3 regions of the Streptomyces sp. NBC_00554 genome follow, and region 3 is predicted to be linked to each of the others. Evidence: riboswitches for the same ligand, from Rfam matches in the RefSeq annotation. Region 3 holds a riboswitch; each other region holds the start of a gene.

Region 1 (3,266 bases), 6.8 Mb from region 3:
ACCGCGGCGGGCCGTTCCTGGCCGGCGTTGCTGAACGGCCTGCTCGACGGCCGTGACCTGAGCGCGGACGACACCGCCTGGGCGATGAACCTGATGATGCGCGGTGAGGCGACCGACGCGCAGATCGCCGGGTTCGCGGTGGCTCTGCGGGCCAAGGGAGAGACCGTCGCGGAGATCACCGGGCTCGTACGGATGATGTACGAGCACGCCAATGTGATCGAGGTGCCGGGGGACACCGTCGACATCGTCGGCACGGGCGGTGACGGGGCGAAGACCGTCAACATCTCCACCATGTCGGCGATCGTCATCGCCGGTACGGGCGCGAAGGTCGTCAAGCACGGCAACCGGGCGGCCTCCTCGGCCTCCGGCGCGTCCGACGTGCTCGAGAAGCTCGGGGTCAACCTGGAGCTGACGACGAAGCGGGTGGCCGAGGTGGCCGAGGAGGCCGGGATCACCTTCTGCTTCGCGGTGAAGTTCCACCCGGCGCTGCGTCATGTGGGCGCCGCGCGCGGGCAGTTGGGAATCCGTACGGTCTTCAACGCACTCGGTCCGCTGACGAACCCGGCACGGGTGAAGGCGCAGGCGGTCGGGGTCGCGGACCCCCGCATGGCGCCGATCGTGGCGGGCGTCTTCGCGGAGCGCGGCAACTCCTCGCTGGTCTTCCGCGGCGACGACGGGCTCGACGAGCTGACCATCACGTCCACGTCCCGGGTGTGGGTCGTACGGGACGGAAAGGTCACCGAGGAGACCTTCGACCCGAGGGACGTCGGCATCGACCTGGTCCCGATCGAGGCGCTGCGTGGCGCGGACTCCACATACAACGCGGACGTGGCGCGCCGGCTGCTCGACGGTGAGACGGGCCCGGTGCGGGACGCCGTACTGCTGAACTCGGCGGCGGCGCTGGTGGCCCTGTCGCCGGGCGCCGGACCGCTCGCGGACCAGATCCGCGCCGGGATGGCGAAGGCGGCGGAGGCCATCGACTCGGGGGCGGCGAAGCGGACGCTGGAGCGGTGGGTGGCGGCCACCAACGCGTAGGCGGCGGCCGGGACGGGTCCAGCGGGTCCGTCGTGGCGTTTCGAGTGGGGCCGGGGCAGGACGCCCGGCCCCTTTCGCGTTCCGGGATCCGGACACGGGTTGCGGTGCCCCGATTGGGTCGCGTAGGTTTTTCGGCAGGTCATGAGTGACAGTCATGAGGCCCCGGCCGACTGTCCAGCAACCCTCCGTCCGTGGCGGGGTGCTCCGGGTGAAGACCAGGCCGTAGGCAGCGAGGTCTACGGCAAGCGCGGACCCCTCGCCCTCGATTGAGGGATGGAGCCCAGGGGTCCTGGTCATTCGAGGGAGCCTTCTGTGAGCAAGCGAATGCGATAGGGCGCAGAGCCCCTCTCCGCATACCCCTTTCACCTTTTCCCGCGCTGAGCCGTACGTCCCCGTACCCGCTCGCGCGGTGATTCCCCCTGCCTCTCACAGGAGCTCGCCATGTCTGTCTCCACCGCTGCCGCCGACCAGACCATTTGTGCCCAGCTGCCCGTTCTGGGCCGGGATGTCACCGTCCCGCTCGTCACCGGTGGCGAGGTCACGTACGCCGCTCTCGACTACGCCGCCAGCGCCCCGGCCCTCCAGCGCGTGTGGGACGACGTGGCCGCGTACGCCCCGTACTACGGCAGCGTGCACCGCGGGGCGGGGTACCTGTCCCAGCTCTCCACCGACCTCTTCGAGAACTCCCGCACCACCGTCGCCGAGTTCCTGGACTGCCGTGCGGACGACCAGGTCGTCTTCACCCGGTCGACCACTGACTCGCTCAACCTGCTCGCCGGGGCTCTTCCGGCCGACTGCCAGGTCTTCGTCTTCGAGACCGAGCACCACGCCTCGCTGCTGCCCTGGCGGGACGCGCGGGTGACCTACCTGAACGCCCCGCGTACGCCTCAGGAGGCCGTCGCGACCCTGGAGGGCGCCCTCGCCGGCCGTGACCCCCACGGTCCGGCCCTGGTCTGCGTCACGGGCGCCTCGAACGTCACCGGTGAACTGTGGCCGGTGCGTGAACTGGCCGCCGCCGCCCACGCGCACGGCGCGCGCATCGTCCTCGACGCCGCGCAGCTCGCCCCGCACCACCCGGTGTCGGTGCGCGACCTCGACGTCGACTGGGTCGCCTTCTCCGGGCACAAGCTGTACGCCCCCTTCGGCTCCGGTGTCCTCGCGGGCCGCTCCGACTGGCTGCGCGAGGCCGAGCCGTACCTCGCGGGCGGCGGCGCCAGCCGCAAGGTGTCCCGGCGTACGGACGGCGGCGTGGACGTGGAGTGGCACGAGAGCGCCGCCCGGCACGAGGCGGGCTCGCCGAACGTGATCGGCGTGTACTCGATCGCGTCCGCCTGCAAGGCGCTCACCGAGGCCGGTTTCGACACGCTCGTCGCCCGTGAGCAGCAGCTCATCGAGACCGTCCGCGCGGGTCTCGCCGAAGTGCCCGAGGTGCGGGTCCTCTCGCTCTTCGGCGACGACGCCCCGCGCGTCGGCGTCATCTCCTTCGTCGTCGAGGGCTGGAACAGCTCGCACTTCGCGGCCGCGCTGTCCGCCGAGTACGGCATCGGGGTGCGCGACGGCCTGTTCTGCGCCCACCCGCTGGTGCGCACCCTCCTCGGCAGCGACCCTCAGACCCAGGGCGAGTGCGGCGCCCCCGAGGCCGCGCCCGGCGAGAAGTCCCTCAACGCCATCCGCGTCAGCTTCGGCGCGGGCACCCCGGACGAGCACGTCGAGCGTTTCGTCCGCGCGGTCAAGGAGCTCGTCCGCGATGGCGCCAAGTGGAACTACCGTACGGAGGACGGGCGTTGCGTCCCGGCCGTGTAATCGCCTGACAGGAGCACGGCGTATACGCTCCCCCTCGGCGGCCGTACGGCAAACAGGGGAGTTGCGGGGAGTGCAGGCGCTGCGGGAGACGGATCCACGGCGGATCGGTCCGTACGAGGTGCTCGGGAGGCTTGGCTCGGGCGGCATGGGCGAGGTCTATCTCGCCGAGTCGCGGGCCGGGCTCCGGCTGGCCGTGAAAGTGGTGCGGGCCGAGCACGCGGAGGACCGCACCTTCCGCGCCCGGTTCCGCCAGGAGGTACGGGCCGCGCAGACCGTCGGCGGGACCGGGACGTACACCGCACGGGTGGTCGACGCCGACCCCGAGGGTGAACGGCCTTGGATGGCAACGGAGTTCGTCGACGGGCCGAACCTGCGCGACGCGGTCCTCGACGGCGGGCCGCTGCCCGAGGACGCGGTACTCACCTTCG
Region 2 (3,266 bases), 4.9 Mb from region 3:
AAGTAGTCGACCGGCGCCCACGGGGTGTGCGAGAAGTGGCCGATGCGGAGATCCGGGCGCAGCTCCCGCAGCATGCCGGGGACCAGGGTCAGGTGGTAGTCCTGTACGACCACCACGGCGCCCTCGGCCGCCTCGTCGGCCAGCGCCCGCGCAAAGGACCGGTTGTACGCCTCGTACGACGCCCACTGGCGCCGGAACTCCTTGTCGAAGACCGGCTCCAGCGGCGTCTGGTACAGCATGTGGTGGACGAACCACAGCACGGAGTTCGCGATGCCGTTGTAGGCGTCCGCGTGCACCTCGGCGTCGATGTCCAGCATCCGCACGCCGTCCTCGCCGACCCCGCGCCGTACCGCTTCGCGGTCACCGTCGCCGAGCGCGGAGCACACCCACAGGGCGCCCCTGTCCGGGCCGATCGCCGACAGGCCCGAGACGAGGCCGCCGCCGCCGCGCTTGGGGTGCAGCGAGTTGTCCTCGCGCAGCTCGTAGGAGATCGGGCCGCGGTTGGACGCGACGAGGATCCGATGATTGCCGTACGGAGAAGCCATACGCCTCAACCTAGCCCGGCCCGGAAACGCTCAAACGTACGGACGGGGTGCGGCGGAGGCGTATACAGCCGTCCGATTACGCCGCTTTGCGTGATTGGTACTCCGAGATTTCCGCCATCGGAGGCCGTTCCTCCGTGTCCACGGAGTACGTCCGCGGCTCGAAGCCGTCCTCGCCCCGTTCGAACTGGGTGATGGCCGGACGGATGAGGTGCCCGCGGGCCAGCCTCAGCTGGGCCGTGCGGTAGATCGCCGCGGACATCCGGCCCAGCGCCTGACCGTCCTGGTGCCGGTGCTTGCGGACGCCGACGTCGACCTGGGCGAGTGCGTCCAGGCCCACGAGGTGCAGGGCGTCGACGAGCATGCCGAGCTCCACGCCGTATCCGACCGGGAACGGGAGCTGTTCGAGGAGGGAGCGGCGGGCCGCGTATTCGCCGCCGAGCGGCTGGACGAATCCGGCCAGCTGCGGCCAGTGCATGTTCAGCAGCGGGCGGGCCATCAGCTCGGTCACACGGCCGCCCTGGCCGGCCGCGGTTCTGCCGGAGGTGGGCTCGCCCGGCAGGTTCAGCGGGCGGTCGTACATCGCCTTGACGAGGTCCACGCCGGGCTCGGTGAGCAGCGGCCCCACGATCCCGGAGACGAAGTCCGAGGAGAACTCCTTGAGGTCCGCGTCGATGAAGCAGACGATGTCACCGCTCGTCACGAGGAGTGACCGCCACAGGACCTCGCCCTTGCCGGGCACGGCCGGGATGCGGGGGAGTATTTCGTCCCGGTGAACAACCCGGGCGCCCGCGGCGGTGGCGACCTCGGAGGTGCGGTCCGTCGAACCCGAGTCGATGACGACGATCTCGTCGACAAGGGGGACTTTCGCCGTCATCAGGTCGCGGCGGATGATGGAGACGATCTCACCGACCGTCGCCTCCTCGTTGAGCGCGGGCAGGACCACGCTCACCGTGGAGTTGGTGGATCGCTTCGCGGCTATCAGCTTCTTGAGCGGGCGGTCACTCACGGACCAGGAGCGCGTGCTCAGCCAGCGCTCGACGTCTTCCAGCACGTGCGGCTCTCCCTTGCGTTCATTGGGATGCGTGTGCCCGTCGCCGCGCCAGCGGTTGGTGTGTCGCTGTCATCTCGCGGTTCGGACGGCTCTCTCCACCATCCAGGCCTTCGGTTACAGTCTTGAACAACGCTGATGACCATCGCATGTCGGGGGTCGTTGCGCGTACAACTGAATACCGCTCATCCAGAGGGGCAGAGGGATACGGCCCGTTGAAGCCCCGGCAACCCTCCAGCTGGTTCTTGTCACGTCGACGTGGTGAGGCTCCCGGCTCGGGAAGGTGCCAAATCCGTCTCACGGCGAAGTGCGTCGTGAGGAAGATGAGGAGAAAGGGCCTCCCCTCCATGGCTGCGCAGACAGTTGCAAGCACCACGAACACCGTGACCTCCCCGGATTCCGCGAACTCCGTCGATCTGGGCCCCGCCGCCGCGCTTTCCTGCCGCGAGTGCGGACACCGTGTGCCGCTCGGCCCGGTCTTCGCCTGCGAGGAGTGTTTCGGCCCGCTGGAGATCGCGTACGACTTCTCGGCCTACGAGACCGAGGACCTCCGCAAGCGCATCGAAGCGGGCCCCGCGAACATCTGGCGCTACGCGCCGCTCCTGCCGGTCCCGGCGGACGTCGCCGAGAAGCCGAACATCAACCCCGGCTGGACCAAGCTCGTCCAGGCCGACAACCTCGCCCGCGAACTGGGCGTCACCCCCGGCAAGCTCTTCGTCAAGGACGACTCGGGCAACCCGACGCACTCCTTCAAGGACCGCGTCGTCGCCCAGGCCATCGAGGCCGCGCGCGCGTTCAACTTCACCACCCTCTCCTGCTCCTCCACCGGCAACCTCGCCGGCGCCGTCGGCGCCGCCGCGGCCCGGGCCGGCTTCCGCTCCTGCGTGTTCATCCCGCACGACCTGGAGCAGGGCAAGATCGTCATGGCCGCGGTGTACGGCGGCGAGCTCGTCGGCATCGAGGGCAACTACGACGACGTGAACCGTTTCTGCTCCGAGCTGATCGGCGACCCGGCCGGCGAGGGCTGGGGCTTCGTCAACGTCAACCTGCGGCCGTACTACGCGGAGGGCTCCAAGACCCTCGCGTACGAGATCTGCGAGCAGCTCGGCTGGCAGCTCCCCGACCAGCTGGTGATCCCGATCGCCTCCGGCTCCCAGCTCACGAAGATCGACAAGGGCCTGCAGGAGCTGATCAAGCTCGGGCTCGTCGAGGACAAGCCGTACAAGATCTTCGGCGCCCAGGCCGAGGGCTGCTCGCCGGTGTCCGTGGCCTACAAGGCCGGGCACGACGTCGTACGGCCCCAGAAGCCGAACACCATCGCCAAGTCGCTCGCCATCGGCAACCCGGCGGACGGGCCGTACGTGCTCGACATCGCGCGGCGCACCGGCGGCGCCGTGGAGGACGTCAACGACGAGCAGGTCGTCGAGGCGATCAAGCTCCTCGCTCAGACGGAGGGCATCTTCGCCGAGACGGCGGGTGGCGTGACGGTGGGTGTGGCGAAGAAGCTGATCGAGAACGGTCTGCTCGACCCGACCCTCACCACGGTCGTCCTCAACACCGGCGACGGCCTCAAGACCCTGGACGCGGTGGCCTCGGACACCGGGCTCACCGCTACCATCCGCCCGAACCTGGACTCCTTCCGAGAGGCTGGCCTCGCGTCATGAGCGTCAATG
Region 3 (3,266 bases):
GGCAGGATCCGGCCCGGTCGGTGAGGAGGTCGGCGAGGTCGCGCAGGATATCGGGCGTGTGATTGCTGACGACGCGTCCGCTCCACCGGTCGCACAGCGCGGGCGCGGTCAGCGGACCGTCGTAGTGGTGCCAGGTTGCCTCGTACGCGCTGCGCAACGAGGAGAACGCGCGGGGAGTGTCGGCGGGGAGCGCCAGGAGCGTGGTGGCGACGGAGTCCTTGAGGCCCAGCAGGTCGAGCGTGATGGAGACGCGCAGCGAGAGGGGACAGTGCGCGGACAGATACAACTCGTAGCGGTGCGGGGCCGGGTAGAAGCCGCCGGCGAGACCGACGCCGATGCGGCTGCGGAAGCGGTGCTGGCGCGTGGCGGGCGTGGCGGTGATCCGGGGGTGCGGGATCGCGTCAAGTGGGCTGGGGGCGCACGTGGTTGGGGTACACACGCGGGACGTTCCGGTGTTTGAGACGTGCGAGGACAGGGTCTCGGACATGACTCTCCCTGGGACGAGGAGGCCACGGTCGCCTTGTGGGCACCGCGGCGGAACGGAGTGACTGCGCTGCGTACCGGTCCGTACCGCTCGGACTAGTAGGCGCTGGAGACCCGCAACAGATCGATGTGCAGGCGCCTCGTCAAACCGCTCTTGGTCATTCCCACCGGTCCCACACTCGGGGCTCGCGAGACGCGAGACCACGCTTGTCCCGCCGCACCGGCGGAACCCGGTCGTCACCCGGGGCACCCCGTCGCGGTGGAAGGGTTGCCTGCCAGCGGGCCGGGGCCGATAACCGTACGGGCAGAGGAAACCTGCCCGAGGGGCGCTGACAATCGTGACCGTCCTCGTCAGTGTCGGTGCGCTCCGTGAGGCCGTCAAGAAGGCCTCCGGCGCAGTCTCACCAGGTGGTCACCGGGCGCGCCTCAGGCCGGCGTCGCGGGGTGGAACAGATTGCGCGGCAGGGTGGTTGACCCTTCCGGGGAGGCACGGCGATGTGAGAACGACCATGATCTCCGGGCATTGCGCACCGCTGTGGCCTCCCGTAACGTCCCCAGCAGGTTATGAGCGTCAGCGTCAAGCCCTGGCTTGCTGACCGGCAACCCTCCTTCGCGGCGGGGTGCTCCAGGTGACGACCAGGCGGTGCCCGTCCCGGGTTCCGCAAGCGCGACGCCGGCGGTCTCCAGTCCGCCGAGCCGAAAGGGCGGAGGTGACGGACGTGCAGACTGTGCCCCGCCTCCGTGTCATGGTTCTCGCCCCGCGCCGCCGCGTGCACCTGTACTCCCGGCCGCACATCGACCTTCAGCGCGTGGCCGGCGCGCTCTGTCGTCCCTGACCTGTCACCTCGCCGCCGCACCCTCCGATCCCGAGGGCCCGGTGATCTCATACGGTCGATCAGGAAGGCACCCAGTCGTGTCGTCGTCATCCTCGCTGCCCTCTCCCACCCCTCCCTCCTCCCCTTCTTCCGCCGCACTGCACCTCGCCGTCGCTCTCGACAGCGCGGGCTGGCACCCGGCCGCCTGGCGCGAACCGGTGGCCCGCCCCGACGAACTGTTCACCGCCTCGTACTGGACCGATCTGGTCAGCGAGGCCGAACGCGGCCTGCTGGACTTCGTGACCATCGAGGACGGGCTCGGCCCCCAGTCCGCGCGCCTAAGCGAACCGGACGGACGCACCGACCAGGTACGCGGCCGACTCGACGCCGTCCTCATCGCCGCCCGCGTCGCGCCGTTGACCAGCCATATAGGACTGGTGCCGACCGTGGTGGCCACACACACGGAGCCGTTCCATATCTCCAAGGCCATCGCCACCCTCGACTATGTGAGCACCGGCCGCGCGGGACTGCGGGTCCAGGCGTCCGCGCGGCGACACGAGGCCGCGCACTTCGGACGCCGTTCGTTCCCGAAGCTCCGTATCGAGGACCTGGAGACCCCGGCCCTGCGGGAGTTGATCGTCGACCTCTTCGACGAGGCCGCCGACTACGTTGAGGCGGTGCGCCGGCTGTGGGACAGCTGGGAGGACGACGCGGAGATCCGGGACGTCGCCACCGGCCGCTTCGTCGACCGCGACAAACTGCACTACATCGACTTCGAGGGCAAGTACTTCAGCGTCAAGGGCCCCTCGATCACGCCCCGTCCGCCGCAGGGTCAGCCCCTGGTCACCGCACTGGCCCATGAGTCCACGACGGGCGCGCCCTTCCGGCTGCTCGGTCGCAGCACCGACATCGGATACGTCACTCCGCACGACGTCGATGAGGCGCGTGCCATCGTCGCCGCGGTCCGCACCGAACAGGAAGCGGCCGGACGCGCCGAGGAGCCGTTGCACCTCTTCGGTGACCTGGTGGTGTTCCTGGACAACGACCCCGCCGCGGCCGTGGCCCGTAAGGAGCGTCTCGATGCCCTCGCGGGCTACCCGTACACCAGCGACGCGAAGGTGTTCACGGGTACCCCTGTGCAACTCGCCGACCTGCTCCAGGAGTTGCAGCAGGCCGGACTGACCGGCTTCCGGCTGCGTCCCGCCGTCGCCGGCCACGACCTCCCGGCGATCACCCGGGGACTGGTACCCGAACTCCAGCGCCGCGACGCCTTCCGGCACTCGTACGAGGCCGACACCCTGCGCGGACTGCTGGGCCTCGCCCGCCCCGCCAACCGCTACGCCGCCGCCCACGCCTGAGCCGGAGGGACCCAACTCATGAGCAAGTCAACGAGCAAGCCGCTCAAGCAGATCCACCTCGCGGCGCACTTCCCCGGCGTCAACAACACCACCGTGTGGAGCGACCCCGAGGCCGGCAGCCACATCGAGTTCAGCTCCTTCGCGCACTTCGCGCGGACCGCCGAACGCGCCAAGTTCGACTTCCTGTTCCTCGCCGAAGGCCTGCGGCTGCGTGAACAGGGCGGCAAGATCTACGACTTGGACGTCGTCGGACGGCCCGACACCTTCACCGTCCTCAGCGCGCTCGCCGCCGTCACCGAACACCTCGGCCTGACCGGCACCATCAACTCCACGTTCAACGAGCCCTACGAGGTGGCCCGCCAGTTCGCGAGCCTCGACCACCTCTCCGGCGGGCGCGCCGCCTGGAACGTCGTCACCTCCTGGGACGCCTTCACCGGCGAGAACTTCCGCCGCGGCGGCTTCCTCCCGCAGGAGGAGCGGTACTCCAGGGCCAAGGAGTTCCTGGCCACCGCCAATGAACTGTTCGACTCCTGGCACGGGGACGAGATCGTCGCCGACCAGGCGAGCGGCACCTTCCTGCGGGACGCGAAGGCCGGGGCCTTCGTGCACA

The links. Region 3 has a riboswitch for S-adenosylmethionine ahead of OG266_RS03055 (putative leader peptide). Riboswitches for the same ligand answer to the same signal wherever they lie in the genome.
Region 1: it holds a riboswitch for S-adenosylmethionine, as region 3 does, so the genes downstream of both, OG266_RS32695 (aminotransferase class V-fold PLP-dependent enzyme) here and OG266_RS03055 (putative leader peptide) in region 3, are expected to answer to the same signal.
Region 2: it holds a riboswitch for S-adenosylmethionine, as region 3 does, so the genes downstream of both, thrC (threonine synthase) here and OG266_RS03055 (putative leader peptide) in region 3, are expected to answer to the same signal.

What each region holds. Positions count from the first base shown of each region.
Region 1 is NZ_CP107799.1:7,425,992-7,429,257, forward strand. It holds gene trpD (anthranilate phosphoribosyltransferase) at 1-1,035, shown strand, start outside; SAM riboswitch class IV at 1,173-1,289, shown strand; gene OG266_RS32695 (aminotransferase class V-fold PLP-dependent enzyme) at 1,477-2,838, shown strand; gene OG266_RS32700 (PQQ-binding-like beta-propeller repeat protein) at 2,909-3,266, shown strand, end outside.
Region 2 is NZ_CP107799.1:5,517,354-5,520,619, forward strand. It holds gene OG266_RS24305 (trehalose-6-phosphate synthase) at 1-545, opposite strand, end outside; gene OG266_RS24310 (glucosyl-3-phosphoglycerate synthase) at 622-1,596, opposite strand; SAM riboswitch class I at 1,776-1,923, shown strand; gene thrC (threonine synthase) at 1,941-3,257, shown strand; gene OG266_RS24320 (MoaD/ThiS family protein) at 3,254-3,266, shown strand, end outside.
Region 3 is NZ_CP107799.1:649,112-652,377, reverse strand. It holds gene OG266_RS03065 (glutathione S-transferase C-terminal domain-containing protein) at 1-439, opposite strand, end outside; gene OG266_RS03060 (putative leader peptide) at 580-645, opposite strand; SAM riboswitch class IV at 682-827, opposite strand; SAM riboswitch class IV at 1,044-1,157, shown strand; gene OG266_RS03055 (putative leader peptide) at 1,203-1,319, shown strand; gene OG266_RS03050 (LLM class flavin-dependent oxidoreductase) at 1,397-2,656, shown strand; gene OG266_RS03045 (NtaA/DmoA family FMN-dependent monooxygenase) at 2,675-3,266, shown strand, end outside.